DNA from 3 places in the [Micrococcus luteus] ATCC 49442 genome. Region 1 is predicted to be linked to each of the others. Evidence: predicted binding sites of a transcription regulator. Region 1 holds the regulator's gene; each other region holds the start of a gene.

Region 1 (9,570 bases):
CCTTTGGTGCGTCCTGGTGGCGGCCGCGTGACTGCCAACAGTAAGGACCCTGCGTGTCTCCCATGGCCCGCACCGCCCCGGTGCCCGCCGCGACAGATCCGGCAACCATTCGGAATTTCTGCATCATCGCGCACATTGACCACGGTAAGTCCACCCTGGCCGACCGGATGCTGCAGTTGACCGGCGTGGTTCAGCCGCGCGATATGAAGGCCCAGTACCTGGATCGCATGGATATCGAACGCGAGCGCGGCATCACCATCAAGTCCCAGGCCGTTCGTATGCCGTGGGAACTCGATGGCAGCAGCTACGCCCTGAACATGATCGACACCCCGGGCCACGTGGACTTCACCTATGAGGTATCCCGCTCCCTGGCAGCCTGCGAGGGCGCGGTCCTGCTCGTGGATGCGGCCCAGGGCATTGAGGCGCAGACCCTCGCCAACCTCTACCTGGCGATGGAGAATAACCTCACCATCATTCCGGTGCTGAACAAGATCGACCTTCCGGCGGCCCAGCCCGAGAAGTACGCGGCCGAGCTCGCAAGCCTGATCGGTGGTGACCCCGAAGATGTCCTCCGGGTTTCGGGCAAAACGGGGATGGGCGTCGAGGCCCTGCTGGACAAAATTGTCCGGGACCTGCCGGCCCCCGTGGGCGACCCCAATGCTCCCGCGCGCGCCATGATTTTTGATTCGGTCTACGACACCTACCGCGGCGTCGTCACTTATGTCCGTGTGGTTGACGGCATGCTGCATCCCCGTGAGCGCATCCAGATGATGTCCACACGGGCCACGCACGAACTCCTCGAGATCGGGGTGAGTTCCCCGGAACCCACCCCGTCCAAGGGTCTGGGCGTCGGCGAAGTGGGGTACCTCATTACGGGAGTGAAGGACGTCCGCCTGTCCAAGGTCGGCGATACCGTCACCAACCTTGCCAAGCCGGCCGCTGTTTCGCTCCCGGGCTACGCCGATGCGAAGCCCATGGTGTTCTCCGGACTTTATCCGCTGGACGGCACGGATTATCCGGTGCTCCGCGACGCACTGGAGAAGCTGATGCTCAACGACGCCGCGCTGGTCTACGAGCCTGAAACGTCGGCTGCGCTGGGCTTCGGCTTCCGTGTGGGTTTCCTGGGCCTGCTCCACCTGGAGATCACCCGGGAGCGCCTCGAACGTGAATACAACCTCGACCTCATCTCCACGGCACCCAACGTGGAATACGAGGTGACGCTGGAGGACAAGAAGGTTGTCCATGTGACCAACCCGAGCGAGTACCCCTCCGGTAAGATCGCCGAAGTCCGCGAGCCGATGGTTTCCGCCACCATTTTGGCGCCGAACGAGTTCGTTGGTGCCATCATGGAACTCTGCCAGAGCCGGCGCGGCGTGTTGGGCGGCATGGACTACCTCTCCGAGGACCGGGTTGAGATCCGGTATCGCCTGCCCCTGGCCGAGATTGTCTTCGACTTCTTCGACATCCTTAAATCCAAGACCCGGGGCTACGGCTCGCTGGACTGGAAGGCCGACGGCGATCAGGTGGCCGATCTGGTCAAGGTGGACATCATGCTGCAGGGCGAGCAGGTGGATGCATTCTCCGCCATCACGCACCGGGAGAAGGCCTACGCCTACGGCGTGATGATGACCACCAAGCTGCGCGAGCTGATTCCCCGCCAGCAGTTCGAAGTGCCCATCCAAGCGGCGATTGGCTCACGCATCATTGCCCGCGAAAGCATCCGGGCCATCCGCAAGGACGTCCTGGCCAAGTGCTACGGCGGTGACATCTCGCGTAAACGCAAGCTGTTGGAGAAGCAAAAAGAAGGCAAGAAGCGCATGAAGATGGTGGGCACGGTGGAGGTGCCGCAGGAAGCATTCATTGCCGCCCTCACCACCGACGAATCAAAGGACAAGGCCAAGAAGAAGTGACCCACGCGCAGCGAGGCCACCGCAATGCCTAGCGTCCTTCCCCTTGGTGACCCGGCGCCGTCGGACGGTCTGCTGCCTGCCCAGGCAGCAGAGGGTGCGACGGCCCGGAACTTCGGGCTCTACGTGCACATCCCGTTCTGCGCTGTCCGCTGCGGATACTGCGACTTCAACACGTACACGGCCACCGAACTCGGCGGGGGCGCGTCCCAGGACGCGTACGCGGACACTGCCATCTCCGAAGTCAGGCTCGCCGCGCGGGCGCTGGCTGAGTCAGGCCTCCCTGCCCGGCCCATGAGCACGGTGTTCTTCGGCGGCGGCACGCCCACGCTGCTTCCGGCCGAAGACCTGGCCCGCATCCTCGGTGCCGCAATCGGAGAGTGGGGGCTTGAGGCCGGTGCCGAAGTCACCACTGAAGCCAACCCCGATTCCGTCACCCCAGAATCGCTGGCGCTGCTGAAGAACGCAGGCTTCACCCGTGTCTCCTTCGGTATGCAGTCCGCCGTCCCGCACGTGCTCAAAGTCCTGGACCGCACGCACACGCCCAGCCGCGTGCCGCAGGTGGTGCAGTGGGCGCGCGAGGCAGGACTGGCCGTGAGCCTGGACCTGATCTACGGAACACCGGGCGAGTCCCTCGATGACTGGCGGTACTCCCTGGAAACCGCATTGTCCTACGAGCCGGATCACATCAGTGCCTATGCCCTGATTGTGGAGGACGGCACAAAACTGGCCGCACAGATCCGGCGGGGCGAAGTCCCCGGGATTGACGACGACGACCACGCCGACAAATACGAGCTCGCCGACCAGCTGATCGGCGATGCAGGGCTGGCCTGGTATGAGGTCAGCAACTGGTCACGGACGCCGGAGCAGGCGTGCCGGCACAACCTGGCCTACTGGCGCGGGGATGACTGGTGGGGGATCGGACCGGGCGCGCATTCGCACGTGGGCGGGGTCCGCTGGTGGAATGTCAAGCATCCCACCGCTTACGCGGGGCGGCTGGCGCAGGGGCTGTCACCCGCCGCAGGGAGGGAAACGCTCGACGCCGAAACCCGGGATATGGAGCGCGTGATGCTTGAGGCGCGGCTCGTCTCGGGGCTGGCCGTCGCCTCGCTGGGAGAGTCGGGCCGCCATGCTGTTGCCGGGCTGATTGCCGAGGGCCTCGTGGAGCCGCGTGCCGCCTTCGCCGGCACGTTGATCCTGACCCTGAAGGGTCGGCTGCTGGCGGACGCCGTGGTCCGAAGGGTCCTGCCGGACTGACCGGCCCAACCAGCGCAGGGTCACTTGTTAACACTCGCAGGCTCGCGTCGGGGCCCTCGGGACGCCGTTTAGCGGGGTGCATGTGGATGGGCCCACGCCTGCAGGGTTCCCTGGCCGAGCTTGCGAGGCGAGGGTGCAGGTGGGGATTACTTAATCCAGCGCAGGTTGTACTGGTAGCGGTGCGGCTGGCCCTTATTAACGTGGATGCCGGCGGCCACCGAGAAGCAGGTCAGGGCAATCCAGATGAGGGTGGCAATGACGGCGAAGATGTTGCCCACCACAGGAATGAACACCAGCAGGTTGGCCACCAGTGCCGCGATGGTGGGCGGCAGGCTGAAGTTCAGCGCTTCCTTGGATTCCTGCGCGGTGAAAGGCCCGCGTTCACGGAAAATCAGGTAGATCAGCAGGGACGGCACGCAACCGAGGATCCCGCCAAAGTGTGCCAGTGTGGCCCATTGGCGGTCTTCACTGGCCGTCAGGGGCAGCGCATTTGCGGGAACGCCCTGGTACTCGGAACGGCCTTGGTCGTCCCGGTGCTCGCGTGCGTTTTGTGCCACGGTTTCATCCTTCGAAAGTGCAATGGTGCTGGTTTGGAAACGACCGGTCTGGTGAAAAGGCAGTCTCCGCAGTACCAAGAATACTGGCTGTGGCGCCAAATGCCGCCGTCGGCTGTACGGGCCGGGCCCTGCCGGGCTGTGAAGAGCTAGGGTGCCGTCAGGAAGTCGATGACTTCCTCCACCCGCCCGAGCAGCGACGCTTCCAGATCGGCGTAGCTGCGGACTGCCCCTAACAGCTTCTGCCAGCCAAGGCCAATGTCCTCCTTGGTGGAGTGCGGCCAGCCGAACGCTGCAAGGATGCCGGTCTTCCAGTCCTGGCCCCGCGGCACCACCGGCCACTGCTCAATACCAAGAACTGCCGGCCGGATCGCCTGCCACACATCGACATAGGGGTGCCCGACGATCAGCACATTGCCGGCAGCCCCGGGGGAAGACATTACAGCCGAAGCGATGCGCCATTCCTTGGAGTCCGGCACCAGGTGGTCTACCAGGACCCCCAACCGCCGGCCGGGGCCGGGGCCGAACGCGGCAACCGCCCCCGCGAGGTCGTCGATACCGTGCAAAGGCTCCACGACGATGCCCTCCACGCGGAGATCATCACCCCACACCTTTTCGACGAGTTCGGCGTCGTGCTTTCCTTCCACCCAGATCCGGCTCGCCTTGGCCACCTGGGCACGCTGGCCCGCCACGCGGACGGAACCGGATGCTGTCCGGCCGGCAGGCACAGCGGCGGCCTGCCGGGGCGCCGGAGGCATCAGCCTGATCGGCCGGCCTTCCAGCAGGAACCCGTACCCCAGCTTGAAAGAACGAGACTTGCCCCGCCGGTCTTCGAGCGCAACCACATGCATGCCACCGGACTTCTCCACCCGGGTGACCGCTCCAACCCAGCCGGACTGGGCATCCTCCAGGACCATGCCGCGTTCCACAGCAACCTCGGGAAGTTCGTTCCGAACGGGCGCGGTAATCTCCTGCGGACCCCAGTTCTGGTAATGCATGGATTGATTCCGCCTCGCGCTAGATCGGGCCCCGGCATGTTCGCCCGGAGCGGTACCAATGCTAACAACGGGGTGAGTCATATTAGACTGTTAGCACTTAGGCATGTCGAGTGCTAACGAGCCTCGACCCGTGCCCTGCCAACTCAGGGCGCAACCATGGATGGAGGTGGAGTGTGAGCGAGCCGCGCAAACTGGAAGTACTGCGGGCCATCGTGGAGGACTATGTGCACTCCCGCGAGCCCGTGGGTTCCAAAGCCCTGGTTGAACGCCACCATCTGGGCGTGTCCAGTGCAACCATCCGCAACGACATGGCTGCCCTCGAGGACGAGGGCCTGATTACTGCACCGCACACCAGCGCCGGCCGGATCCCCACGGATAAGGGCTACCGGCTGTTTGTGGACCAGATTTCGGCAGTCAAGCCGCTGTCCCCGGCAGAACGGAAGGCCATCCAGTCCCTCCTCGAGGGCTCGGATGACCTCGACGACGTCCTGGACCGGACCGTCAGGCTCCTGTCCCAGCTGACCAACCAGGTGGCCGTGGTCCAGTACCCGCACCTGAGCCGGGCCACCATCCGCCATATCGAATTTGTGCTCCTGGCCCCGCGCCAGGTCCTGCTGGTACTCATCGCCACCACCGGCAAGGTGGAACAGCGCGTGATCGACATCGGCCAGGATCTTGGTGAGGACGCTATTGCCGCCCTGCGCTCACACTTCCTCGGGTCGCTGGCCGGCACGCAGCTGAGCCGGCTGGCGCAGTCGCTCCCGGCCGTTGTCTTCTCCGTCGCGCCCGGACAGCGGGCAGCTGCCCAGGCGCTGGCTCACGGGCTGGAAACGCTGGCCCACAACAGCCGTGAGGAGCGCATGGTGATGGCCGGAACAGCGAACCTGGCCAGATCCAATGTGGATTTCCCCCTCAGCATCGGTCCGGTGCTTGAGGCGCTGGAGGAACAGGTGGTTTTGCTCCGTCTGCTCAGCGAGATGGCGCAGGACCCGCGTGGTGTGGCCGTCAGTATCGGCCGGGAAAATCCCTACGACGGGCTGGCCGAAGCCTCCGTGGTGGCCACAGCATACGGGCCGGACAGTACGGCCAAGGTCGGCGTCCTGGGTCCCACCCGGATGGACTACCCGACCACCATGGCCGCCGTCAGGGCAGTAGCCCGTTATCTGTCAAGAATTCTGGGTCCGTAACAGCCGGTCCAGGCACGAAGAGCAATGCCAGCAGCCCCGCTGCCGGCAGTACAACAGGGAAGAGATACGAACTTTGAGCAGCCACTACGACGTCCTCGGAGTCTCGCCGGAAGCCACCGGAGAAGAGATCAAGAAGGCCTACCGCAAGCTGGCCCGCACCCTTCACCCGGACGTGAACCCCGGGGACGATGCGTCGGACCGCTTCAAGGCCGTGACCCACGCCTACGAGGTACTTTCGGACCCCCAGAAGCGCCGCGTCTATGACACCACCGGCAATGAGAACGGTACGGACAACGGTTTCGGCGGCGGTGGATACGCCGGCCAGGGCTTCGCCTTCCAGGACATCTTCGATACGTTCTTTGGTGCCGGCGGAACGTCGGGCCCGGCGTCCCGGGTACGGCGGGGCCAGGACGCGCTGATCAGCGTTCGGATCGAACTCCGCGACGCCGTGTTTGGTGTCAACCGGAAACTTGAGGTGGACACCGCCGTTACCTGCCCCACCTGCAACGGCTCCTGCTGCCGCGAGGGCAGCCACCCCGTCCGCTGTGATGTCTGCGGCGGCAGCGGCCAGGTCCAGCGGGCTGTGCGGTCCATCCTGGGCCAGGTCATGACGGCAGCCCCGTGTGGCAGCTGCGAAGGCTTCGGGACTGTCATCAAGGATCCCTGCAACGAATGCAGCGGCCAGGGCCGCATCCGCAGCCGCCGGTCACTGACCATCAAGGTTCCTGCCGGCGTCGCAACAGGTACCCGGATCCAGTTGTCCGGGCAGGGCGAAGCCGGTCCGGCCGGGGGACCATCCGGCGATCTGTACGTCGAGATCCGGGTCAACAACGACCCCACCTACGTCCGTGACGGTGATGACCTGCACGCAACGCTCCACATTCCGATGACCGCCGCTGCCTTGGGCACCGAAGTGTCGCTGGAAACCTTCGACGGGCTGCAGGAGATCGACGTCAAGGCGGGGACTCAGGCCGGCGAGGTCATCACGCTGCGCGGCCTCGGCGTCACCCACCTTCGCGGCTACGGCCGCGGTGACCTGATGGTCCACCTGCAGGTTGAGACGCCCTCGAAGCTGGACGCCGCGCAGGAGGATCTCCTCCGGCAGCTGGCCAAGCTGCGCGGGGAACAGTTCACTGAGGGCAAGCTGACTGCAAGCGGCGGCGTCTTCGCCAAGCTTCGGGACCGGCTCGGTAACCTGTAGCGGTGAGTAATCCCGTTTTCTTCAGCGGTGCCGGGTCGCTGGACCAGCTGGTGCCCGGTGCCCGCTACACGCTTGGCGGTCCCGAGGCCCGCCACGCCGTAACGGTCAAACGGCTGGCGCCGGGGGAGTTCGTGGACATTGCGGACGGCGCCGGAAAGCGGCTGACCGGAACGGTTGTGGCAGCATCACCGGCCGAACTCACCGTTGAATGCGCCGAACTGGTTGTGGAGCAACAGCCCGACATCCGGCTGGTCCTGGTCCAGGCCCTGGCCAAGGGCGACCGCGATGAACTTGCCGTGGAAACTGCCACTGAATTAGGGATCGACGCCGTTATTCCCTGGCAGTCGGAACGCTCGATTGTGCGCTGGAAGGGTGAGCGCGCGGCCAAGGCCCATGCCAAATGGCAGTCCGTGGTCACGGCAGCCGCCAAGCAGGCCCGGCGGGCGTGGATCCCGGAGGTGCGCGCCGCCGTCGAAACCCCCGGCCTGGTTTCCGCCGTGGCAGCAGCGGACCTCGCCGTGATCCTCCACGAGGACGCGGTCCGGCCGCTCCGCTCGGTGCTGGAGGCCTGGCACGCATCCGGTCCCGTTGCCGGCCCCCGGGAAATCCTGCTCATTGTCGGACCCGAGGGGGGAATCAGCCCCCGCGAAGTCACCAGGCTGTGCGGTGCAGGGGCCGTGACCGCGCTCCTGGGTCATCATGTCCTGAGGTCATCCACTGCGGGACCGGCGGCCGTGGTGCTGGCCAGCGACGTGCTTGGACGCTGGGGCGCCCCGGCACCCTGAGCATTAGCTGACGTTGAACTTCCGCGTGTCCACGTTCAGCTCTTCCTGGCCGGTGCCGCCGTCATCTGCCTGTGAGACGCGGAGTTCATAGCTGCCGGAGGAGAGGCTCAGGGCCAGGGTGAAGACGCCGGACTGGGCGGCGTCGGTGCCTGCTGTCGTCTCGCCGGTCAGGTAAGGCGTCTTATCCCCGTTCCCTGCCGTACGCAGGATCTGCCAGCGGAGCTTGCTTCCGGCAACGGTACTGCGGCCGGTGATCTTGACGCTGCCGCCGGCAATGTTCGTACCCTCCTGCGGATCAATGATCCACACCGGAGCCACCATGCCGGCGGCACGGGACATGGGAGCACCCAACTGGATGTGGCCGAAAGCAACATAGTCAGTGTGGCTGTCCACCAGGACCCTGACCTGGATCTGCTGGCCCGAATCGATCAGGCCGGAACTTGCCGCCGCGGCGGTGGCGGTGAAGACCAGCTGCTGGACGGCTCGGACGGCCATATCGGCGTCGAGATTGCTGTTAAAGGCGTCCTCGGAGACATCGACCGTGATGACGTTCTTTCCCGAAATCGATGTTGCGAGCTTTGCCGGAGACTGCCATGGGGTGAAGAAGTCGGGGTCCAGCGGCTTTTCGGACATCATGGCGCGCAGTGCACGCGTTACGGGGTTCTCCTGTTCCGGGACGTCGCGGAACTCCCGGTACAGGAAGGCGTTGCCATCGTTCCGGCCGATCCAGTACACAGGAGCTTTGTTTGAGGACTGGGTGGTCTCCAGGGGAGCGCTGGTGGAAGGCGCTCCGGGCAAACCGGTGGCGGCAGTGCCGGAGTTTGCTGTCATGGTCGGCTCGGGGCCGGCGTCTGCAATGCAGCCGGTCAGCAGGAGGAGCGCTGGCAGGAGCCCCAGGGCACCCCGGATGCGGACAGGCCGTGAAGCGCGTCCGGCTGTGCGGGGGGTGGGTGATTCCGGCACTCTGATGGCTTGCCCTTCCTGGCTCTGAATGATGAGGCCGCAGCCTCCTGAGCCGGTCCCCCGACGGCCTGAATTTCAAGCATTGCATAGTGCTGCACACCCGGAGCGTCCCATTTGGCTGTTGCGCCTAACTGCAACGGGAACGATATGAGCCCGATATGAAGTTGATATCTAATGACGTCACACGCCGCATCCGAGCGGCCCCGGGCTTCCTTGCCGCCGGGTCCGTTCTGTCGCCGCGGCAGGGGTGTCCTGGCGTAAGATGGAAGGAATCCGCTGGCTCCCGCGTGCACGGCCACAGCCCGCCCATGCAGCATCCAGCGGTATTTAAGTCCGAACTGGAGGAGACCACGGGCCCGCGGGCCAGCACCATGACTGAATCAACGAACGGAAAGCGCCGGCTGAATACCGACCGCGCCGCCGGAGAATTCCCCCATTCCCTTCCCGGTGTCCGGACGGAGGTGGTTCTCTTTGACAACTCCGATCAGATGGTCCAATCCCTCGGTAGCCATGATGAGGCCCTGCGGTACATCGAAGAACAGTTCCCGGCCGTCAACTTCCACGTCCGCGGAAACGAACTTTCCATCAGCGGTCCCGCCAACGAGGTGCCCCGCATTATGCGGCTGCTGCACGAAGTGCGCGGCCTCGTTGCCCGCGGCACAGTCATCAGTCCGGCGGTCCTGCAGCAGCTTGTCGCGCTGCTCCGCAGCCAGTCCCT
Region 2 (10,898 bases), 4.0 Mb from region 1:
GTACCGCGTCCACGGACCTGTCCGCGGCGCGGGCAACCGCGTCGGTCAACACCCCCTCCAGGGCACCGGTGCGCAGTTCCCCCAGCAGCACACCGGCGATGAACGCCTGTTCGCGTTCGGTGGCTGCCGCCGTCAGTGTCCGGAGCGTTGCGGCGCGTTCCGCAGCTGACCCGGCGCCTGCGGTGGTCAGCAGCCGGTCCAGTGCGGCGTCGAGATCGGCGACAGTAAGGCCCGGCCCGGCGGCCGGCTCCCCCATGGCCGCCGACATCCCGCGCCAGCCCACCCCTACCCGGCCCTGCCGCGGCCTGGCGGTGAGTAGGCCGACCACCGTGGCGATGTCCGCCGGATCCAGCCGGCGCAGCAGTTCCGCCAGGGCGTCGACCTTCGCGAGCCGGGAGCGTGTGGATGTAACGGTCTCCGTGGTTCTCACGAGCTCATCGAGCAGCATGGCATCAGTCTGCCACGCCGGCTGGCTCTGGACAGTGCCCCGCCGCCGTTCCAGACTGGGTGGATGGGTATCATCGTCGCGAACCTATTCCTCACCCTCGACGGCGTCTACCAGGGGCCAGGCGGCCGCGAGGAGGACACTGAAGGCGGTTTTACCCTGGGCGGCTGGCAGCTACCGGTGTCCGATGCCGAAGCTGAGGCCGCCATCGAGGCAGGGATCGGCCAGATCGATGCCCTGCTTCTCGGCCGGAAGACCTACGACATCTTCGCGGCCTACTGGCCGCACCAGTCCGATGACATTGGCGGCACACTCAACCGGGTGCCCAAGTTCGTCGTCTCCAGCACCCTGACTGATCCGGCCTGGGAGGGAACGACCGTCCTCCCGGACGCCGCGGCCGCGGGCCGGCTCCGCGACGAGTACAACCAGGTGCACATGTTCGGCAGCGGCGTCCTCATCCGGTCACTCCTTCAGGCAGATGTCCTGGACCGCCTCCACCTGTGGCTCTATCCGGTCACGCTCGGGCAGGGCAAACGGCTTTTCGACGCCGGGACCGTTCCCGCCACGTTCCGCCTCGCCGAGCCGGCCCGCACCTTTCCGAAGGGCTCGGTGTCCCTAATCTACGAGCGCGCCGGCGAAGTCCGGACGCAGGACATGCCGGGAGCGTAGGCCCGGAACGGGCGGTCCCGGGCAACAAAAAACCGGCCCAGCGGAATCTGGACCGGTTTTTGTGCGGAGCCGGTGGGCCCACGCCGAAGAGCAGACGCTAGTGGCTGTGGCCTGCGTGCTCGTCCTCGTCGGCCGGCTTCTCCACCACGAGGGTCTCGGTGGTGAGAACCAGCGCAGCGATGGACGCCGCGTTGCGGAGGGCCGCACGGGTGACCTTGACGGGGTCGATGACGCCGGCACGGATCAGGTCTTCGTACTCGCCCGACTTGGCGTTGAAGCCGTTGTTGGTTTCGAGTTCGGCAACCTTGGCGGTCACAACGTAGCCGTCGAAGCCGGCGTTCTGGGCGATCCAGCGCAGCGGCTGGACCAGCGCGCGGCGGACAATGCCCACAGCTGCGGCGGCGTCGCCTTCAAGGGCCTTCACTGCGGAGTCCTCGTCGAGGGCCTTCAGCGCGTGGATCAGTGCGGAACCGCCACCGGCCACGATGCCTTCTTCGAGGGCGGCGCGGGTGGAGGACACAGCATCTTCGATGCGGTGCTTCTTTTCCTTCAGCTCAACCTCGGTGGCTGCGCCAACCTTGATCACGCCGATGCCGCCGGCCAGCTTGGCCAGGCGTTCCTGGAGCTTTTCACGGTCCCAGTCGGAGTCGGTGCGGGTCAGCTCGGCGCGCAGCTGGGCAACCCGGGCTGCGACGTCTTCTGCGGAACCGGCGCCGTCAACGATGGTGGTGTTGTCCTTGGTGACCGTGATGCGGCGGGCGGTACCCAGCACCTCAAGGCCGACGGTGTCCAGGCTGAGGCCCAGTTCCGGCGAGACAACCTGTGCACCGGTGAGGGTGGCGATGTCCTGCAGCATGGCCTTGCGGCGGTCGCCGAAGCCCGGAGCCTTGACGGCAACAACGTTCAGGGTGCCGCGGATGCGGTTGACGATCAGAGTGGACAGTGCCTCACCCTCGATGTCTTCGGCAATGATGAACAGCGGCTTGGAGCTCTGCAGTGCCTTCTCCAGCAGCGGCAGGAAGTCCTGGACCGAGGAGATCTTGCCCTGGTTGATCAGGATGAGGGCGTCCTCGAGGACGGCTTCCTGACGCTCGGTGTCGGTCACGAAGTACGGGGACAGGTAGCCCTTGTCGAACTGCATGCCTTCGGTGAGGACCAGCTCGGTCTGCGTGGTGGAGGATTCCTCGATGGTGATCACACCATCCTTGCCGACCTTGCCGAATGCCTCGGCGAGGAGCTCGCCGATTTCGTCGCTCTGGGCCGAGATGGCGGCAACGTTGGCAACCTGGGTGCCTTCAACCGGGCGTGCGTTCTCAAGCAGGCGGGCAGCAACGGCTTCAACGGAAACCTCGATGCCGCGCTTGATCTGGCCCGGAGCGGCGCCGGCAGCAACGTTGCGCAGGCCTTCCTTGACCAGGGCCTGGGCCAGGACGGTGGCCGTGGTGGTGCCGTCGCCGGCAACATCGTTGGTCTTGGTGGCTACTTCCTTGGCCAGCTGGGCGCCAAGGTTCTCATACGGGTCATCAAGCTCAACTTCGCGGGCGATGGTGACGCCGTCGTTGGTGATGGTGGGTGCACCCCACTTTTTGTCGAGGACAACGTTGCGGCCGCGGGGGCCGAGCGTCACCTTGACAGTGTTGGCGAGCTTGTCGATGCCGGCTTCAAGAGACCGGCGTGCAGCGTCATTAAACGCAAGCTGCTTTGCCATGGTTTTGTCCTTTCAAGACAGAACCCCGCGCAGCTGACCAGCGGGATGCATGGTCAGCGGCACGGGGATCCAAAAAGTTACTTTACGACGATCGCCAGGACGTCGCGGGCGGACAGCACGAGGTACTCGGTGCCGCCGGTCTTGACTTCGGTTCCACCGTACTTGGAGTAGATCACAACGTCGCCAACGGCTACGTCGACAGGTACGCGGTTGCCGTCTTCGAAGCGGCCGGGGCCTACTGCAACAACTTCACCCTCCTGCGGCTTCTCCTGTGCGGAGTCCGGGATAACCAGGCCGGAAGCCGTAGTCTGCTCGGCTTCGAGCGGGCGGACAACAATACGATCCTCAAGAGGCTTAATAGAGACCGACACTCGGACCTCTCCTTCTACGTCAGCAAAAATTCATGGACAGTTGAGCTGCTTCACCGTGGCTGGCAAACCGTCGTCGCGGTGCCGGCAGCAGCCTGGCTGGAAGCTCTTCATGTGTTAGCACCCTCCAAGGGAGAGTGCTAATGACGACTCTATGTAAGTGGTTAGCACTCGGTCAAGGCGAGTGCCAGAATTATGTCCCTGGTGAACAGCGGCGAACTGGTTCAGCGGCCGGCGAGGTCGTCGAAATCCACGTCTTCGTCGCCCTCGTCGCCTTCAGTGGCGGTGCCCCGCTTGAGGTAAAGCACCACGGCCCCGCCGACGGCAGCCAGCAGCGCAATCACCAGCAGGATGATCCCGCCGATGCGTGCGCCGGAGTAGAGGCCGCGGATGTCACGGGCTTCATCGGTGGCGTCCTGGATATCCTTGCCGCCCACGGAGTACACGGTGGCGTTGAAGGTGTCCAGGAAGAAGATAATCACCAGCAGGGCAATGCAGATCACGGCTACTGCGGAGCCGGCAATCAGCGCGGGGCGGGCTATCTTCACCCAGTCCGTGGGGGTGGTTCGGGGTGGTCCGGACGGCTGGGTGCCTGCACTGTCTTCCATGCCTTCAACCCTATCGGGAACCGGGCTCCGGGCCGCCTCCACTAGTCTTAAGGCCATGTCACAAGCGCCGCAGGACCAGATCGCCCCACTGCTCACGAGCGAGGGTTGGGAGCTGCTGGCGTCCCTGGGGCCGTACACCGAGGAAGGGGCCTTTGAGCTCAATTCGGCCCTCCGCAAGGCCGGGCACTCCCCCGAAATGGTCTCCGCCGTCCTCACCCAGTCCAGGCTGCGTACTAAGGCTGAGGCGAAGTTCGGGGAGTTCGCCCGGAGCATGCTGTTCACCCAGGCGGGCCTGGAGCAGGCCACCCGGCTCAACGTGGCGGCCCGGCACGCCGAACGCTTCGCGCAGGCCGGCGTCCGCCACGTGGCGGACCTGGGCTGCGGACTCGCCGCCGACTCCCTGGCCCTGGCATCGATGGACATCACCGTCACCGCCGTGGAAATGGACGAGACCACCGCCGCCTGCGCCATGGTCAACCTCATCCCGTTCCCCAACGCCACGGTGGTCCACTCCGACGCCACTACCGTTCCGCTGGACGGGATCGACGGCGTCTGGCTGGATCCCGCACGGCGGGTCACCTCCAGTTCGGGCACCAAGCGGATCTGGGATCCTGAGGCGTTTTCGCCGCCGCTGTCCTTTGTGGAATCCCTCGCGGCCACGGGGCGGGCCGTCGGGGTCAAGATGGGTCCCGGCATGCCGCACGAGTCTGTGCCCGCGGGCTGCGAGGCGCAGTGGGTCTCGGTGGGCGGCGACGTCACCGAGGTGACCCTCTGGTTCAACTCCGTGAGCAGGCCGGGGATCCGCCGGGCCGCGTTGCTGCTCGGGCCGAACGGAGCCGCGGAGATCACCAGTGCGGAGGATTTCGGCGGCGGTCCCGCCGCCCCGGTGGGCCCGGCAGAGGGCTACTTGTACGAGCCCGATGGCGCCGTGATCCGCGCAGGCCTGGTGGCCGACGTCGCGCTTGAACTGGGCGGGCACCTGCTGGACGAGCACATCGCCTACATCTGCGCCCCGGAACTCGTGGACACCCCGTTCGCGCGGGCCTACAAGGTCCTGGAGGTGATGCCGTACAACGTCAAGGCACTCAAGTCCTGGGTCAAGGAGAACGGCATCACTGTCCTGGACATCAAAAAACGCGGCACATCCGTCACGCCCGAAGAACTGCGGAAACAGCTGTTCGCCGGCAGCAAGGCGAACAGCAAAAAGAAGGCCGGAACCAAAACAGCCACCCTCGTCCTCACCCGCATCGGGGAGGACCGGGTGGCCATCTCGGTGGAACCTGTCTAGAGCCGTCTGCCGTTAGGCGTCCGGCGGAGGACGTCCTACTGGGCCCGCATGAAGGCCTCGGCGGCCCGGACCTGGTCGTCGGTGGGTCGCACGCCCGTGTAGAGGACAAACTGCTCAAGCGCCTGGATGGTGGCCACCTCCGCTCCGGTGATGATCTTCTTCCCGGCCGCGCGGGCCGCCTTGATCAGCGGGGTCTCGGCCGGCAGCGCCACGACGTCGAACACCACTTTGGCCGCGGCAATCGCCTCCTCCGGGAAGGACAGGGAGTCGACGTCGGGACCTCCTGCCATCCCAATGGGCGTGACATTGATGATCATGTCAGCCGTGCCGCCGTCGAGCGCTGTCCGCCACCGGAAGCCGTACTGGTCCGCGAGCGCCCGGCCCGTTGTTTCGTTCCGCGCGATGACAGTGACGTCGGAGAAACCGGCGTCACGCAGCGCGGCAACCGTGGCCTTGGCCATGCCGCCGGCGCCCTGGACCAGCACCGAGTAATCAGGGGGCACGGCGTTGGTTTTCAGCAGCTGTTCAATCGCGGTGTAGTCGGTGTTGTAGGCCTTCAGGTGGCCGTCCGTGTTCACGATGGTGTTGACCGAGTCGATGGCCTTGGCCGAGGGATCCAGCTCGTCCACGAGGGCCATTACGTCCTCCTTGTAGGGCATGGACACGGCGCAGCCGCGGATCCCCAGGCCGCGGACCCCGGCAATTGCCTGGGCCAGGTCCGTGGGGGCGAACGCCTTGTAGATCCAGTTCAGGTCCAGCTGGTCGTAGAGGTGGTTGTGGAACCGGGTCCCGTTGTTACTGGGCCGGGCCGACAGCGAGATGCAGAGGGTCATGTCTTTATTAAGAATGGGCACCCGTCCATTAAACGCGCCTCCCAACTAAGTAGCGCTAACTGTCGTTACGAGGCGTCAAAACGACAGTTAGCGCTACCTAGTTGGGGTTAGGGGCAGCCGGTGCCGGCCGGGAAGCTTCCGACGGCGGCAGGCAACTTCCCGGGGGCCGTCGCCTTGCCGGTGAGCACGGCAACCAGGGCATCGAAGGCGCCCGGCGTCCTGCCATACAGGGCGACCTTAACGGGCGCGGCGGAACCTGCCAGCGGCCAGGGTGCATCGAGCGTCACGGCGATGTCGCCTCCCGCGGGACGTCCGCCGTAGCCGATCAGGGTGACCAGCGGACCCTGCCCAACAGCAAGTCCGCCCTTGGCCGCCGCCGCCGCGAACCGTGCACGGTCCTGGTCAGAGCCGCCGGCGATCCGGATGCCGGGGGACGCGATGGGCCCGGCACAGTGCCCGGACAGCACAGTGACGGCTGCGGCGGAGACCCGTGCCGAGGTGTCGCCACTGCTGCCCGGGGCGGCTCCCGGTGTCGTCAGACCCGGCGTGGCTGCGGCGCGGCCGCGCCAGGTCATCATCGTGGCCACCCTCGTGGCCGCCTCATCAAGGCGCGCCGCAGGCACTGTTCCGGCAGCCACCGCGCCCACAATGGCCGCGTGGGCCTGCCCCACGTCGGCGGGCATCAGCAACAGGTCCGCGCCAGCCGCGAGGGCTACGGGAGCGGCCGAGCCGCCCGGATATTGCTTCTGGATGGCACCCATGTTCAGGGCGTCTGTCACGGCCACTCCCTTGAAGCCCATGCCCCGCAAGGCAGCGTACGTCGGCTTTGATAACGACGCCGGGACGCCGGGTTCCAGCGCGGGCACGGCAATGTGCCCCGTCATGATCATCGGGGCACCGGCGGCGACGGCTGCCCGGAACGGTTTCCAGTCGCGGGCCTCGAGGTCGGCGATGCTGGCGGGCTGAACCGGGAGGTCCTGGTGGGAGTCCACGGTCACCGAGCCGTGGCCCGGGAAATGCTTGATCGCCGGCAGGACGCCGGCCTCCTGCATCCCTTGCGAAAACTCCACGGCCAGCTGCCCGGCCTGGTCAGGGTTTCCGGTGAGTGACCGGGCCCCGATGGTCGGATCCGCCGGGCCGATGGTGACGTCGGCGTCCGGCGCGAAGTCAACCGTGAAGCCTAGCGGCGCGAGCTCGGCCGCCATCGCCCGGCCGGCGTCCCTGGCAAGCGGACCGTTGGCTGCCGCTCCGTAGCTCATGGGTGTTGGCCACTCGGTCAGCGGCGCGCCCAGCCTGGCCACGATTCCGCCCTCCTGGTCCACGCCGATCAGCCCGGGCCATGGCCTGCCGTCGGCGCGCGCAGCCTGCGCGAGCCGGGCGTTTACGGCTGACATTGCTGCAGGGTCAGCCCGGCCGCCCGCGTCCAGGGGGATGTTATCGCCCATAATGATGGACCCGGCCAAGTGCAGGCGTTCGATGGTGGCGGCCTGGGCTGCGGGGTTGGTCCCGCCGTATGCCGGCATCAGAACCTGGCCTGCCTTCTCCGCCACGGTCATCTTCGCCACCGCTGCCGCGGCAACACTGTGGTCCCGCTGCTCCGGGCCCCAGCCCAGCGGCTTCAGCCCGGGGTCAGACGAGGGCGAAGGTGAGGGCGAAGCGGAAGGAGGTGCCGCCGTCGGACGCTCTCCGGACGGCGAGGCGGGCGGGGAGGCAGGCGCGGAGCCCGGAGACGCGGGCCCGGTGGCCGGAACCGCCGTGCAGGCGGCCAGCACGGCTGCAGCAGCGGCGGCCGCGAGGGGGAGGGTGATTTTGTGAATACTGTCACGGGTACGCACGAACAAAGCCATTAGGACGATGCTACCCCTGCACTAGACTTGGACGCGGCGCATGCCCACGGAAACCGAACAGTTAGGAACGCATTTGAAGATTGATTTCGCTTCATCGAAGCAATCAACTCTTGGTGTGGAATGGGAGCTGGCCCTGGTCAACGGCCAGACCGGCGAACTGGCATCGGTGGCCAACGAGGTGCTGCGCGGCGTATCCGCCAAACACCCCGAACTCAATGAAGACGACGAGCATCCCCACATCAAGCAGGAACTGCTGCTGAACACGGTGGAACTTGTCACCGGGATCTGCGAGACCGCCGCCGAGGCCAAGGAAGACCTCAGCAGGTCCCTTGCCGCCGTCCGCGAGATCACCGATCCGATGGGCGTGGAAGTTTTCTGCGCAGGCAGCCACCCGTTCAGCCCGCCGCAGCTGCAGCCGGTTACGGACAAGGCCCGCTACGCGAAGCTGATTGACCGCACGCAGTGGTGGGGCCGGCAGATGGTCATCTACGGCGTGCACGTCCATGTTGGTCTTGACCGGCGCGAAAAGGCCCTGCCGGTACTCGACGGCCTGGTCAACTACTTCCCCCATTTCCAGGCGCTCTCGGCCTCAAGCCCGTACTGGGGCGGTGAGGACACCGGCTACGCCTCCCACCGCGCCCTGATGTTCCAGCAGCTGCCGACGGCGGGCCTGCCCTTCCAGTTCCGGTCCTGGGAAGAATACGAATCCTATGTCCAGGACATGTTCACCACCGGCGTGATCGACACCCTGTCCGAGATCCGCTGGGACATCCGCCCCGTCCCCAATCTCGGGACCATCGAGATGCGCATCTGCGACGGCCTGGCCACCCTGGAGGAAGTGGGCGCCATCGCCGCCCTCACCCAGTGCCTCGTGGACGAGTTCTCCACCACGCTGGACAACGGCGGGACCATCCCCACCATGCCGCCGTGGCACATCCAGGAGAACAAGTGGCGGGCCGCCCGCTACGGCATGGAAGCCATCATCATCCTTGACGCGGCCGGCAACGAGCAGCTTGTCACCGACCACCTGCTGGAAACCCTGAACCGGCTCGAACCCGTGGCCGCCAAGCTCGGCTGCCCTGATGAGCTGGCCGACGTCGAGAAGATTATCCGCCGCGGCGCCGGCTACCAGCGCCAGCGCCGCGTGGCCGCCGAGCACGGCGGGGACCTTCAAGCCGTAGTGCTGGACCTCGTGAAGCAGATGCGGAACGGGCCGACGGGCTAGTTACGCGTCAGCGCGTTTGGCGGGCAGGGACACCGCGGTGACCGGCATGGACGAGTCGGGAGCAAAGCGGATCCCGCTCGGCCCGACCCCCGCCATCACCAGCTGCGCGCCCAACGCCGCCACCATGGCCCCGTTGTCCGTGCACAGATCCAGCGGCGGCACGTGGAGTCTGATGCCGGCGGACGCACACCGCTGGCCGGTGAGCTCGCGCAGCCTCGAGTTGGCCGCCACTCCCCCGCCCAGCAGCACGTCCTTAATGCCGTGCTCCCGGCAGGCCAGCACGGCCTTGGACGTAATGACGTCCACCACGGCTTCCTGGAATGCCGCGGCGATGTCCGCCACAGGGACCTCCTCGCCCCGGGCTTCGAACTGCTCCACGCAGCGGGCGACGGCGGTCTTCAGGCCGCTGAAGGACCAGTCGTAGCGGTGCGGGCCGGGTTCCTCGGCGGTACCCATGTATTTCGGCTGGCTGAGGCCGCGCGGGAAACGGATGGCCTTGGCGTTTCCGGTGCGGGCCAGCTTGTCGATGGCCGGGCCGCCCGGATAGCCGAGGCCCAGGATGCGGGCCACCTTGTCGTAGGCCTCGCCGGCGGCGTCGTCGATGGTTGAGCCGAGGAGCCGGACGTCGTCGGTGATGCTGTTGATCTTCAGGATCTCGGTGTGGCCGCCGGAGACCAGCAGCGCGCCGAGGTTTTCCGGAAGCTCCGGGGCAGCCGCGGCACCGTCCAGCAGCCCGACGCCGACGTGCGCCACCAGGTGGTTGATCGCATAGAGCGGTTTGCCGGTGGCCACGGACAGTGCCTTCGCAGCACAGACCCCGACCATGAGCGCGCCGGCGAGCCCGGGTCCCGAGGTGACGGCGATGGCGTCGACTTCGTCCAGCGTCACGCCGGCATCGGACAGGGCCTGCCGCAGCGTTGGCACAAACGCGTCAAGGTGCGCGCGGGACGCGATCTCGGGGATGACGCCGCCAAAACGGACGTGCTCGTCCATCGAGGAGGACACGGTGTTGGTGAGCAGCGTGGTGCCGCGGACGATGCCCACGCCGGTCTCGTCGCAGGAGGATTCGATGCCCAGCACCAGTGGCTGCGAGCGGTTCATGCCTGGTCTGCTTTCGTTGATGGGCCGGCTTCGGGTGTGGGGTGGGCGGCGCGTGTGGGGTCGGCGGGCACAGAGCCGGGCACAGAGCCGTCGGGCACCAGCTGCAGCCGCATAATCAGGGCGTCAACGCCGTCGCGGTAGTACTTTCGCCGCACGTGGATCTGTTCGAAGCCGAACCGCACGTACAGCTGCTGCGCCCGCGGGTTGTCTTCGCGGACCTCCAGAAGCACATCGGCTGCGCGGCGGCGGCGTGCCTCGTCGATCAGCCGGGTCAGGAGGGCCGAGCCGATGCCCCGTCCCTCCTGTTCAGGCACGACGGCGATGGTCTGGACGTCCGCGATGGGCTCGATGCACATCAGGCCGGCGTAGCCCACAATGTCCCCGCCGCTTTCTGCCACGAGGTAGCGCCTCGTCTCGGGCTGGGCCAGTTCCGCCAGGAACATCTCCAGCGGCCAGGCATCCGCCGGGAACAGCCGCTGTTCGAGGGCATTGACCGTGGGAACGTCCTCCAGGGTCATGTCCCGAAAGACCACGCCGTCGTCGCCGGAGCGGCCGGTACCGCCGGGCGTGCTCATAGCGCCCGCTTCCGCGGCCCGGGCACCTGGGCGTCCGATTCCCGGAGGTACAGGGGTGTGGAGTCCAGCAGCTGCCCGCCGGACGCGAGCCGGGCCAGCGCGAACTGCCCGAGGTACAGGGCGTCGGGCTGTTCCGTGCTGAAGTCGGGGTCTGCGCGCAGGACGTCACTGTACAGCCCGGCACCGGCGCCGTACGCCGGCAGATCCGGCAGGTCCGCGGCAAAGCCCACG
Region 3 (10,898 bases), 1.7 Mb from region 1:
CCCGGAACAGGTCAAGGACAGCCATCAGCTCACCCTGGTTGTTGGTGCCGTGCGGCCATCCCCCTGCCCGCCAGCAGTCGTCGTTCACATACCAGGCCCAGCCGGCCGGCCCTGGGTTTCCTAAAGCCGAACCGTCGGCTGCTGCTGTAATCGTCACCTTTCCATCCTGCCAGAATTCCGGTGCGCGCCTTGACGCCGGCAGTGGTCACCCCTTGGCGCCGGCAGAAGTCCACCCTTTGGCGTTTGGGGCTGACGCCGACGGTGTCCTCAGCCGTTAACCGCCGACGGCGGCCCCCACCAAAGGTGAGGACCGCCGTCGTGCGTTGTGCCTGGGAAAGCCTGGGGACTAGAAGCCGCCCATGCCGCCCATGTCGTCGCCGCCACCCATGGCCGGAGCGTTCTTCTCCGGCTTGTCGGCCACAACGGCCTCGGTGGTGAGGAACAGACCGGCAATGGAAGCCGCGTTCTGCAGTGCAGAGCGGGTCACCTTGACGGGGTCGTTGATGCCGGCAGCCAGCAGGTCGACGTATTCGCCGGTTGCTGCGTTCAGGCCGTGGCCTGCGGGCAGGCCGCGGACCTTGTCCACCACAACGCCGGGCTCGAGGCCGGCGTTGAAGGCGATCTGCTTCAGCGGAGCGTCGATGGCAACGCGGACGATGTTGGCGCCCGTTGCCTCGTCGCCCTGGAGCTGCAGGTTGGCGAACGCCTTGGCGCCGGCCTGGATCAGTGCAACGCCGCCACCGGCGACGATGCCTTCTTCAACTGCAGCCTTGGCGTTGCGGACGGCGTCCTCAATGCGGTGCTTGCGTTCCTTGAGCTCAACTTCGGTTGCGGCACCGGCCTTGATGACTGCAACGCCGCCGGCCAGCTTGGCCAGGCGCTCCTGCAGCTTCTCGCGGTCGTAGTCGGAATCGGAGTTTTCGATCTCGGCACGGATCTGGGACACGCGGCCAGCGATCTGGTCGGCGTCGCCGGCACCTTCAACGATGGTGGTCTCGTCCTTGGTGACAACAACCTTGCGGGCGCGTCCCAGGAGTTCCAGGCCGGCGGTCTCCAGCTTGAGGCCCACTTCCTCGGCGATGACCTGGCCACCGGTGAGAACAGCGATGTCGGCCAGCTGGGCCTTGCGGCGGTCGCCGAAGCCCGGAGCCTTGACGGCAACCGACTTGAAGGTGCCGCGGATCTTGTTGACGATCAGGGTGGCCAGAGCCTCGCCCTCGATGTCTTCGGCAATGATCAGCAGCGGCTTGTTGGACTGCATGACCTTTTCGAGGACAGCAACCAGCTCCTTGACGTTGGAGATCTTGGAGTTGACGATCAGGATGTACGGGTCCTCAAGGACCGTTTCCTGGCGCTCGGTGTCCGTCACGAAGTAAGCGGAGATGTAACCCTTGTCGAAGCGCATGCCTTCGGTGAGTTCCAGCTCCAGGCCGAAGGTGTTGGACTCCTCGACCGTGATGACGCCTTCCTTGCCCACCTTGTCCAGGGCTTCGGCGATCAGGGCGCCGATTTCGTCGTCACCGGCGGAGATGGAGGCGGTGGCCGCGATCTCTTCCTTGGTTTCGATTTCCTTGGCGGAAGCCAGCAGCTCAACGGTGACGGCCTCTACGGCCTTCTCGATGCCGCGCTTGAGGGACAGCGGGTCAGCGCCGGCCGCAACGTTGCGCAGGCCTTCCTTCACCAGGGCCTGGGCCAGCACGGTTGCCGTGGTGGTACCGTCGCCAGCGACGTCATCCGTCTTCTTGGCAACTTCCTTGACCAGCTCGGCACCGATCTTTTCGTAAGGGTCGTCGAGCTCGATCTCCTTGGCGATGGAAACACCATCGTTGGTGATCGTGGGGGCGCCCCACTTCTTTTCGAGGACGACGTTGCGTCCACGCGGGCCGAGGGTGACCTTGACGGCGTCGGCGAGGATGTTCAGGCCCCGCTCAAGACCGCGGCGTGCCTCTTCATCAAATGCAATGATCTTGGCCATAACGGCAGTAGTCCTTTCGGGACAGTCGTTAAGAATGAACCTCACTGCAGTGCCCGCGACGGACGATCCTTCACCGGCGGCCTCTGTATGCCGCGGCTGGGGATCTCACTCCAGCTAGGTATTTCTCTCGCTCCACGACCGGCACCAAGCTCCGGAGCCGGCGAAAACCGGACGTTGCTTTAGCAGTCGGTACGTAGGAGTGCTAACTCAATAATTAGCACTCCCTAGATGAGAGTGCAAGCGACTGAAGGCCGGAACCGCCTATCCGGCGGCCGCCGTTCGCCGCTGGCGATCAGGCCGTTGACCGTCCTGCCGCCTCACGTCCGGTGAGTACGGCCCGGTTATCCGCTCCATACGTAAACACCATGAAGTTTGCCGTGGTGATGTCTCCCTGCGAGTCGAAGGCAACCGGCCCGGATTCGCCGTCGTAATTCACCGTCGCCCCGGACTTCAGGGCCGCCAGGCAGTCGGCGTACGTCAGGCACGGCGTGCCGCCCTGCCCGCCTGCCGCCCCGGACGTGGCGCCGGCCTTGCCTCCCGATACGCCGATCAGGTTGGCTGCGATGGAGCGTCCTGCGTCATCCCCGGCCGCCGCCGCCGCCAGGGCCGCCAGATTCACGGCGTCGTAAGCCTCAGCCGCGAACGACAGATCCTTCAACGCCGGATCAACTGCCAGCAGCCGGGCCTGGAACGCTGCCGACGCAAACACACCCGGCACCACGGCACGGGCACCATCCAAGGCCTTTGATCCCAGCCCCTGCCCGTACTGGGCAAAGGCGCCGTCGCTGAGGATGAGTTTGGTGCCGGAAAGCCCGGCATTGTTGAGTTCGGCGAGCGCGCCCTGGGCGTCGTCCCGCGCGATCAGCACAACGGCGTCCGGCTTTGCCGCTTGCGCGGCAGCGGCTGCCGGCCCCGCGGCGCCCGGTGCGAATGCGGAGGTGCTCACGGTCTTCAGGCCCGCGGCGGTCGCGGCACTGGCTACCGCTGCGGAAACGTCCTTGCCATAGGCGCTGTCCTGGTGGACAACGGAAATACTCTTCGCTCCGCCGTCCTTGGCGAGCTTGACCAGCACTGATGCCTGGGCGATGTCAGCGGCGGCGGTCCGGAAATAGTAACCGCCGCTTTTATAGGCACTCAGCGCGGAGGCGGCGTTCGCTGGCGAAATCAGCGGAATCCTGTCCGCGGAGAGGACGTCGATGGCAGTTGCTGCCTGGCTGGAATCGGTGGGCCCGATCACCACGTCGGCGTTGGCTTCGGCGAGGTTCCTGGCTTGGGACCCGGCGCCGTCTCCGGCTCCGATGATCAATTCCACGGGCTTTCCCTTGTGGCCCCCGGCTGCGTTGATGTCCTTGATGGCAAGCTCGGCGGCGGCCCGCTGTGAATCGTTGAGGAAGCTCTGCTCTCCCGTACTGTCCTGGATCAGGCCGATCCGCAGGGCGCCGTCACCGGAGGCCTCCACGGTGTCCAGCCGCGCGTTGCCTCCCGCGGCGCCACCGCAGCCGGCCAATGCCAGCAGCAGGGCTGCTGCCGTGAGTGTCCGGAAGGCCGTGGAAGTCTGTCTGCTGACGATCACTGCGCGGGCCGGACGCTTTCGGCCTGCGGGCCTTTCTCGCCTTCGCCAACTTCGAGCTGCACACGCTGGCCTTCTTCGAGGGCCCGGTAGCCTTCGCCGTCAATGGCAGACCAGTGCACAAAAACGTCATCCCCCGAGCCGTCCACGGTGATGAAGCCATAGCCTTTTTCGGCGTTGAACCACTTCACGGTTCCCAGTGCCATGATGTCCACTCTTTCCGTCGTCCCGACGATCCACTCCGCTGTGTGCCGCGTTTTTACGGACCTGCTTGTGGACCGTCGCCTGAAATCACTCTAGCCACAAGCCGTCGCGGGGGCCGAGTCACACGGCTGCTGCGGTGCTGAATGTTATCCACGCGTAACCCCGGAGGGGTCAGCGGTATCCGGGCCCCAGAACCACGACCAGGGGAACCTGGAATTCCTGGCTGTTGACCAGCGCGGGAATGCCCAGCAGGGCGGCGAGGGCCTCGGCGTTGGCCTGCTGCGCGGCACCGGAGTAGAAGATCACGGAGCCCTGCTGCGGCGCACCGGCCCAGTTGCCCACCGGCCCCAGCGTCCAGCCGTCGTTCTGGAGCACTGAACTGACGCGTCCGGCGAGCCCGGCCGTGCCTGCCGCGTTGTACACGGCAACGCCCTGGGCTTTGTTCAGGACAGCAGCCGAGGATTCGGTGGCGGACGGCGAGGCAGACGCTTCAGACCCGGTTACCGGGCCCTCCGAAGGCTGCGAATCCGGGGAAGGATCCGGACTTGGCGAAGCACCAGGGCTGGCCGAAGGAGCTGTGCCGGCCTCTTGGGAAGTGGACGACCCCAGGCTGGTGGACAGCTCAGTTCCGGCCTGGGTAATGCCGAGTTTGGGGAGGATAAGGAACGAGACCAGGCCGATCGCCAGCGCGGCGATCCCTACGGAAAGGATGGGCCAGAGCCGGTGCCGGACAGGTGCCGAGGCTGCGCGGTGGACGCCTTGCCTTGAGGCGGCCTCCGGAACCTTGTCGAATTCATCCCGAGCGTATTTGGTCATGGTGCAGAGACATCCTTGGTGATTGCTGCTGATGGCTCAGCACGAGGTTAGTCAGGCGTCGGAACCCAGGCGGCGTGCAGTGCGCGCCCGGTGACGCGACGTACGTAGTCTACGCAATCTCTTGACCAGCATGGGGTCGTGGGCCAGGGCCGCCTCGGAATCAATGAGGGCATTCAGCAACTGGTAATAGTGCGTGGCCGACAGGTCGAAGAGCTCCCTGACGGCTTGTTCCTTGGCCCCGGCGTACTTCCACCACTGCCGTTCGAGGGCCAGCATCTGCTGGTCCCGCTCGCTCAACGGGGAGTCACGGAGGGTGAAATCCGCCAGCACCGGTTTCCGTTCTGCGGGCTCCGGCACGTGTTCCCGAGCAGGCTCCGCCACGGCACATCCCTTCGCTGGTTTGGTTTGGAAATCTCATCCCATGCTACGGCGTGAATAACATGCTTGTCATTTGCGGCGCTGTTGCTTTCCCCACCTCGGCAGGCATTCCCGGCCGTCAACCCTGCGAGAATGGGACCGTGTTTGAATCCGATGCCCTGTTCGAGCTGGAGGCGGAGCCGGCGGATGCCGCGTCGTACGCCGGGCTTGCCGAAATGCCGCTGCCTGAGCTGATGGCCCCGGACTGGGCCGCCGCCCTGGTGACGGTTGAGCCCGAGCTCCGGAGAGTGCTTGCGTTCCTGGCACAAGAAGTCGCGGCGGGGCACAACGTCCTGCCCTCGCCGTCGAACGTTCTCCGCGCCTTCAGGCAGCCGCTGGCGGAGGTCAAGGTCCTGATCGTGGGCCAGGACCCCTACCCGACGCCCGGTCACGCAATCGGCCTGTCCTTCGCCGTTGACGCGCGGACCCGCCCCATCCCCCGGAGCCTGGCCAATATCTACCGTGAGCTCGAGTCTGATCTGGGTATTCCCGCCCGCGTCCACGGCGACCTGTCCGCGTGGGCGGGCCAGGGCGTCCTCCTGCTGAACCGGGTCATGAGCGTCCGGGCCGGTGCCGCCGGTTCGCACCGGGGCAAGGGCTGGGAAGCCGTTACGACGGCGGCAGTCACTGCGGTGGCCAACCGCCGGACCGCCGACGGCGGCAGGCCGCCACTCGTGGCCGTGCTCTGGGGCAAGGATGCGGAGAGTGTCCGGCCGCTGCTGTCCGGCGTGGCCGTGGTTTCCAGCGCGCACCCGAGTCCCTTGTCGGCGTCGCGCGGTTTCTTCGGCTCCAGGCCGTTCAGCACCATCAATGAGCTGCTGCGGGAGCAGGGCTCGTCCGGCGTAACCTGGGAACTGCCCCCGGTTGTCTAGCTTAGGCTTGCCTTATGAGCACAGTCCCGGCCGCCACGAGCGCAACAAAGAAGACACGTCCCCAGATTGACCTCACCGTGATCCGGCGGGAAGAAATCTCGCCCCACATGGTCAGGATCGTGGCCGGCGGCCCGGGCTTTGCCGCCTATGAGAACAACAGCTTCGTGGACCGCTACGTAAAAATTGTGTTCCCGCAGCCGGGTGTGGAGTATGCCCTGCCCCTGGACCTGTGGACCATCCGGGAGACCATGCCCCGGGCGCAGTGGCCCTTTACCCGCACCTACACGGTCCGCTGGGTGGATACCGCAGCCCAGGAACTGGCCATCGACTTTGTGATTCACGGGGACGAGGGACTGGCCGGGCCGTGGGCCGCCGCAGCCAAGCCCGGCGACACCTTCACGTTCACCGGTCCGGGCGGTGCCTACAACCCGTCGCCGGAGGCAGACTGGTATCTCTTCGCCGGGGACGAGGCCGCCCTTCCGGCAATCGCGGCAGCCATCGAATCACTGCCCGCGGAAGCACAGGGCCTTGCGTTCGTCGAGGTGGACAGCGATGCCGATGTCCAGCCAATCGGCGCCCCGGACGGTGTGCAGGTCACGTGGCTCCGCCGCAACGGCATTCCCACCGGCTCCGGCAACCTCCTGGTGTCGGCAGTGGCTGACGCCGAGTGGCCGGCAGGACGCGTTGATGTTTTTGCCCATGGCGAGCGCGGCTACATGAAGGCGCTGCGCGATGTGCTCTTTGTCCAGCGGGGCCTTCAGCGGAGCCAGGTATCGCTGTCCGGTTACTGGGCCCAGGGCCGGGTGGAGGACGATTTCCAGGCGGAGAAGAAGCTCCCCGTAGGGAAGATCTAAAGCATCACCGCCGCCGGGCGCGCCGCCGCTCGTTGCTCGCCAGGCTGCGCGTCAGCGGCCGCGCCAGGGTGTCGCCGAGGACAATCCCGGCCGCGGTAGCGAGGACAATGGCGCCGGCGTTGAGCATGCCGCCGGCCCCCAGCAGGATTTCTGATTCCTCGATGGTCAGGACGTACATCGAGCGGAAAATGGTCAGGCCGGGCAGCAGGATCAGTGCCGCCGGAACAGCCACCACCAGCTGCGGGGCGCCCATCTTCAGTGCCACCACCCGTGCCAGCAGGCCGATGACCACGGCGGCGAGTGCCGGTGAGAACCGGTCGCCGATGCCAAGCGATCCTGCACCCAGCAGGACAAAGTAGCCCACCACCCCCACACCCGCGGTGGGCAGCAGCAGATCCCACGAGGTCTGCTCCGTGATGCCAATGGCCATCACGGCAACGGCGATGAAGATCACCAGGACCCACAGGTCGTAAGCCGGGGGGAACGTCTGCGTGACGTCGATCGCCTGCATGCCGATCATCGACCCCACCACGAAGGCCACCGCGATGCCGGCCACAATCGCGCCGAAAGTCAGCAACGTGGAAAGGAACCGGCCGGCTGCCGTGACGGGGAATCCGTTAATGGCGTCCTGGACGGAGGAGACAAGGCGCCCTGTGGGCAGGAGCAGGAGGATGCCGCCCACTACAACGATGGCCGGCGCATTGGTCAGGCCGAAGCGCCACAACAGCAGCGCGGTGAGGGTGACCGCGAAGGCGCAGGCCGCCGTCGTAAAGAAGTCCGGCACCCGCCACCGGCCCAGCTGCCGGGCGAGTAGGCTGACGCCAAGGTTGGCCACAAAAGCAATGGCCGAGGACGCCGGGCCGCCGCCCAGGACGCCCACAAAGACCGCGGCAAACACGCCGAAGGCCATGGTGACCATCCAGCGCGGGAACGGCTTGGGGCTGGTGATGGCCTCGTCGAGCCGGCGGACGGCCTCGTCGCGGCCCACTCCCCCGGCCACGATGTCGGTCACCAGCCGGTGTACCTTGGCCAGTCCGGCGTAGTTGTTGGTCCAGGACCGCACCACCCGAAGCAGCGCAATCGGTGGCTGGTCCTTCGGGGCGTAGTTGATGGCCACCGACTGGTTGGTGATATCCACCTCGATGTTTTTCAACCCCAGCGCCGCGGTCACGGCAATAATGCTCGTCTCCACCTCCAGCGCGCCCGCCCCGTACCGGAACATGGTCTCGGCGAGGTGCAGGGCAAAGTCCAGGGTTTTCCGGGCGGAGGTGTCCACCCCGCCCACCTGGATCATGGGGTTGGCGTAGGGGCTCCCGGCGAGCCTGTCCACGATGCTCATTGGCGCCGTCGGCGGGTTCTCCCCCTGGACCAGGCGCCGCAGCATCCGTTTGGCCGCAGCATCGTGGCCGAGCTGGGAGGGCGAGAGCGGCTCTGTCTTGGGCAGGCCGTCTGTATGAGGCTTGCCGCGGTAATTCTCGGGACGTTTGTTCACGTTGGTCCGCCTCCCTCTGCGCTTTGGTGGATTGGTGTTATGCCTGCCGCTTCAGCGGCAGTTTGCCGAGTACTGTCCGGGCCGCTGCCACGGCGGCGCGGGCCAGGCGGTTGGCCTGGAACGGGAGCGGCCGCACCGGGGTCACGAAGTTGCCCACCAGCTGGACCACCTCGCCGCCGAAGCCCTTCTTGAACTGGTACCCGCCGTGTCCTTCTTCGTCCTGCCCCTCGATACCGAAGGTGCCGTAGAAGTTGTACCGGGCATATCCCTTCTCCAGGCCGTGGATCATCATGCCCCAATACAGGGAGGTGGCGCCGTTGAAGTAGATGTAGTCCTGGACGGTCCCGCCGATCACGCACACCACCTCGTCGCCGAAGCAGACGAAGTGGATGGCTGCCACGGTGGCCACACCCACCGAGTCCGGGAACCGCTCAATGTCCTTCAGGCTGCGTTCGTAGCTGTCCACGAGGTCCTGGACCACCTTGAGCCGGTTGGCCTTCTTTTTGCTGCCGGTTTCCTCGACCTCACGCCGCAGCTCGGCAGCGGCCGCCGATTCGGCTTCCAGGCGCTCTGTGATCGATTTCCGGTACGCGGGAATGTCGATCTTGGCCATCATGAGCTTGGTGAACTCGGGTGTCGTGGTCCGCAGGAGCTGTTCGTAGTATTCGCGCTCCCGGTAGACGAACCCCTTCTCGTTCCCGGCGGTGCTGAGGGCGTTGTAGAACTCATCCAGCGTCTCGAGCGTGGCCTGTTCCAGGAACACACCGTTCTTCTCTGCCTTGCGGATGGCCTTGCGGGTCCGGTAGCTGGTGCTCATGATGAGCTCTTCAGAGTCCTTGATGCCTTCGAGCGTTTTGACGAACATCCAGTTCACATTGACGAAGTCCATCTCCGAGCCCTGGTGTTCAAAGCCCAGGCGCGCCAGCTCGGACACCAGCGGCCTGTTGTCCGTTATCTCGGGGTGCTCGGCGCCGTCCTCATCGCGGGCGATGTACGGCAGGTTCGGGGAGATCCGCAGTTCTGCGGCCTTGCGGGCCGCTGCGCGCTCTTTGAGTAGCCCGACGACGTCACGCACCAAGGCGGCGTCCGTGTAGTCCATGAGGGGGCCTTTGGCGCACTCGCACACTTTGTAGCCGAACCGGTTGGTGGTGTAGTTCAGTTTGCCGGCGGCCACGAGTTCACCGTCGCGCCTGACACCGAACAGTTCCACTACCTGGCCGCGGGCGCGCTGGAACCGGACGAACCCGACGGACTGGATGAAGTTGTTTTGGGGATGGTTGAGCGAGAAGGTCTCGAACTCGGCATCGCTGAGGACCCCGAGCTCGAGCCCGGTTCCTGCCTTGGTTGGATTCACGGAAGTAACCTCATCTGTGGCTGTGCCGCCGGCTGGGGCATGCGCCGGCGTTCGTCTATGTGTGGTTCGGTGGGTGTTCGCTGAGGGGCTGTCAGTAGAACTGCTGGCCGGTCCGGGCGGTTTCGACCCGGCGGAAGACCCGTTCGGCACCCTTGGTCCACAGGGCGTACCTGAGCGGGGCCAGGACGTAATCGTGGCAGCCCACGAAGTCTGTGACAGTCTTCGTGAAGCTCGTCTTGAACATGCCCATGCCGTAGAGGTTGTGGGCTTTGTCCTTGATCTGCGCGGCCGGCGGGGTTCCGCAGAAGTCGTACTCGGTGCAGCCCAGCTCCTGCATGCGGCGGATCGCGGCCCACTGGACCAGGTGGGAATCGCCGTACTGTTTGCGGTTCTGCGTGGAGCCGCCGTCCTTGTATGTTGCCTTGGCGCCGTAATTGATCACGAAGGCACCAACGCTGGGTTTGCCGTCCTCATACACGAAGAAGAACCGGCCCTGGCCGCGGTTGCAGAACTCGTCCCAGAACCGGGCGTAGTACTCGTAGCTGCGCAGGGGCATGGACCCCTTGGCATTCACTGTGTCCGCCATCAGGTCATAGAGCGCCCTGTACGTTTCCGGGCTCTGTTCGCGTTCAACAACTTCGCAGCCTTCACGTTCGGCGCGGCGGATGGCGTTCCGGGCGCGGGACGAGATGGCACGCAGCACCTCGTTTTCCGGCGCGCTGATGTCCAGCAGCGCGGTGGAGTCGTTGGACTGGATGTTGGGTGCCTTCACCAGGCCGGCCGCCACGAGCTCCGCCTGGGCGTCAGGCGAGGAGATGATGTCCGGTTCAATCTTGATGCTAAAGACGTTGAGCTTGCGGCTCCGGGCGAACGCGGCGCAGGCTTCGAGGGCCGGCTTAAGATCCGCGGCGGAGTCCAGGTCCGGTCCCTTGATGAGGTACCAGAGGCGGCCCAGAACAGGGAACTTCTTCTCCAGGACGAGGTTATAACTGGATGTTCCGCCCGACTCCAGGACCAGGAAGCGGACATTCCAGCCGCTGCCGTTCTTGACGGACGCGTAGGCCGCTGACTGCAGCATGTTGCCGCCGTTGGGGTTGGCCGTGACGTGCTTGTCCCAGTTCTCAATTTCCTCCGCTGTGGCAAAGCGGGCGGTGAATTCTCGCAAGGGGGCAGTGTCCAATCTCAGGGTTTCGTTCGTGGTTCTGTGCTCGTGGCGGCGTGCGGACATGTAGCCACAAGTCTAAAGCCTGAACCGCTCCTGCCAGTTCAGCAGGGCTGTGCGCCCGCCTTGACTCGGCCGCCACGCTTCGCAAGGGTTGACCCATGAAGCTACTGCCGGAAGAG

The links. Region 1 encodes HrcA, which represses chaperone genes, less so after heat shock. Its sites were predicted from a motif close to TTNGCACTCGNNNNNNNCGAGTGCNAA; they were not measured.
Region 2: the regulator HrcA is predicted to act here: its motif matches at 3,355-3,381, upstream of groES (co-chaperone GroES).
Region 3: the regulator HrcA is predicted to act here: its motif matches at 2,155-2,181, upstream of groL (chaperonin GroEL).

Annotation. Positions count from the first base shown of each region.
Region 1 covers NZ_JAAAXP010000001.1:672,167-681,736, forward strand. The annotation lists gene lepA (translation elongation factor 4) at 54-1,910, shown strand; gene hemW (radical SAM family heme chaperone HemW) at 1,935-3,164, shown strand; gene GUV69_RS03145 (DUF4870 domain-containing protein) at 3,311-3,721, opposite strand; gene GUV69_RS03150 (DUF3097 domain-containing protein) at 3,868-4,716, opposite strand; gene hrcA (heat-inducible transcriptional repressor HrcA) at 4,890-5,903, shown strand; gene dnaJ (molecular chaperone DnaJ) at 5,977-7,104, shown strand; gene GUV69_RS03165 (16S rRNA (uracil(1498)-N(3))-methyltransferase) at 7,107-7,889, shown strand; gene GUV69_RS03170 (GerMN domain-containing protein) at 7,893-8,852, opposite strand; gene GUV69_RS03175 (PhoH family protein) at 9,224-9,570, shown strand, end outside.
Region 2 covers NZ_JAAAXP010000001.1:4,646,706-4,657,603, reverse strand. The annotation lists gene GUV69_RS21275 (ATP-dependent DNA ligase) at 1-448, opposite strand, end outside; gene GUV69_RS21270 (dihydrofolate reductase family protein) at 512-1,114, shown strand; gene groL (chaperonin GroEL) at 1,212-2,822, opposite strand; gene groES (co-chaperone GroES) at 2,900-3,193, opposite strand; gene GUV69_RS21255 (hypothetical protein) at 3,415-3,798, opposite strand; gene GUV69_RS21250 (class I SAM-dependent methyltransferase) at 3,854-5,086, shown strand; gene GUV69_RS21245 (shikimate 5-dehydrogenase) at 5,122-5,940, opposite strand; gene GUV69_RS21240 (glycoside hydrolase family 3 N-terminal domain-containing protein) at 6,027-7,475, opposite strand; gene GUV69_RS21235 (glutamate--cysteine ligase) at 7,840-8,991, shown strand; gene tsaD (tRNA (adenosine(37)-N6)-threonylcarbamoyltransferase complex transferase subunit TsaD) at 8,992-10,092, opposite strand; gene rimI (ribosomal protein S18-alanine N-acetyltransferase) at 10,089-10,667, opposite strand; gene tsaB (tRNA (adenosine(37)-N6)-threonylcarbamoyltransferase complex dimerization subunit type 1 TsaB) at 10,664-10,898, opposite strand, start outside.
Region 3 covers NZ_JAAAXP010000001.1:2,359,929-2,370,826, forward strand. The annotation lists gene GUV69_RS10625 (ribonuclease HI family protein) at 1-157, opposite strand, end outside; gene groL (chaperonin GroEL) at 347-1,975, opposite strand; gene GUV69_RS10635 (ABC transporter substrate-binding protein) at 2,268-3,548, opposite strand; gene GUV69_RS10640 (cold-shock protein) at 3,545-3,751, opposite strand; gene GUV69_RS10645 (LytR C-terminal domain-containing protein) at 3,921-4,565, opposite strand; gene GUV69_RS10650 (DUF3263 domain-containing protein) at 4,617-4,946, opposite strand; gene GUV69_RS10655 (uracil-DNA glycosylase) at 5,084-5,854, shown strand; gene GUV69_RS10660 (siderophore-interacting protein) at 5,869-6,708, shown strand; gene GUV69_RS10665 (threonine/serine exporter family protein) at 6,713-8,092, opposite strand; gene GUV69_RS10670 (peptidoglycan bridge formation glycyltransferase FemA/FemB family protein) at 8,238-9,554, opposite strand; gene GUV69_RS10675 (lipid II:glycine glycyltransferase FemX) at 9,646-10,719, opposite strand; gene GUV69_RS10680 (TspO/MBR family protein) at 10,878-10,898, shown strand, end outside.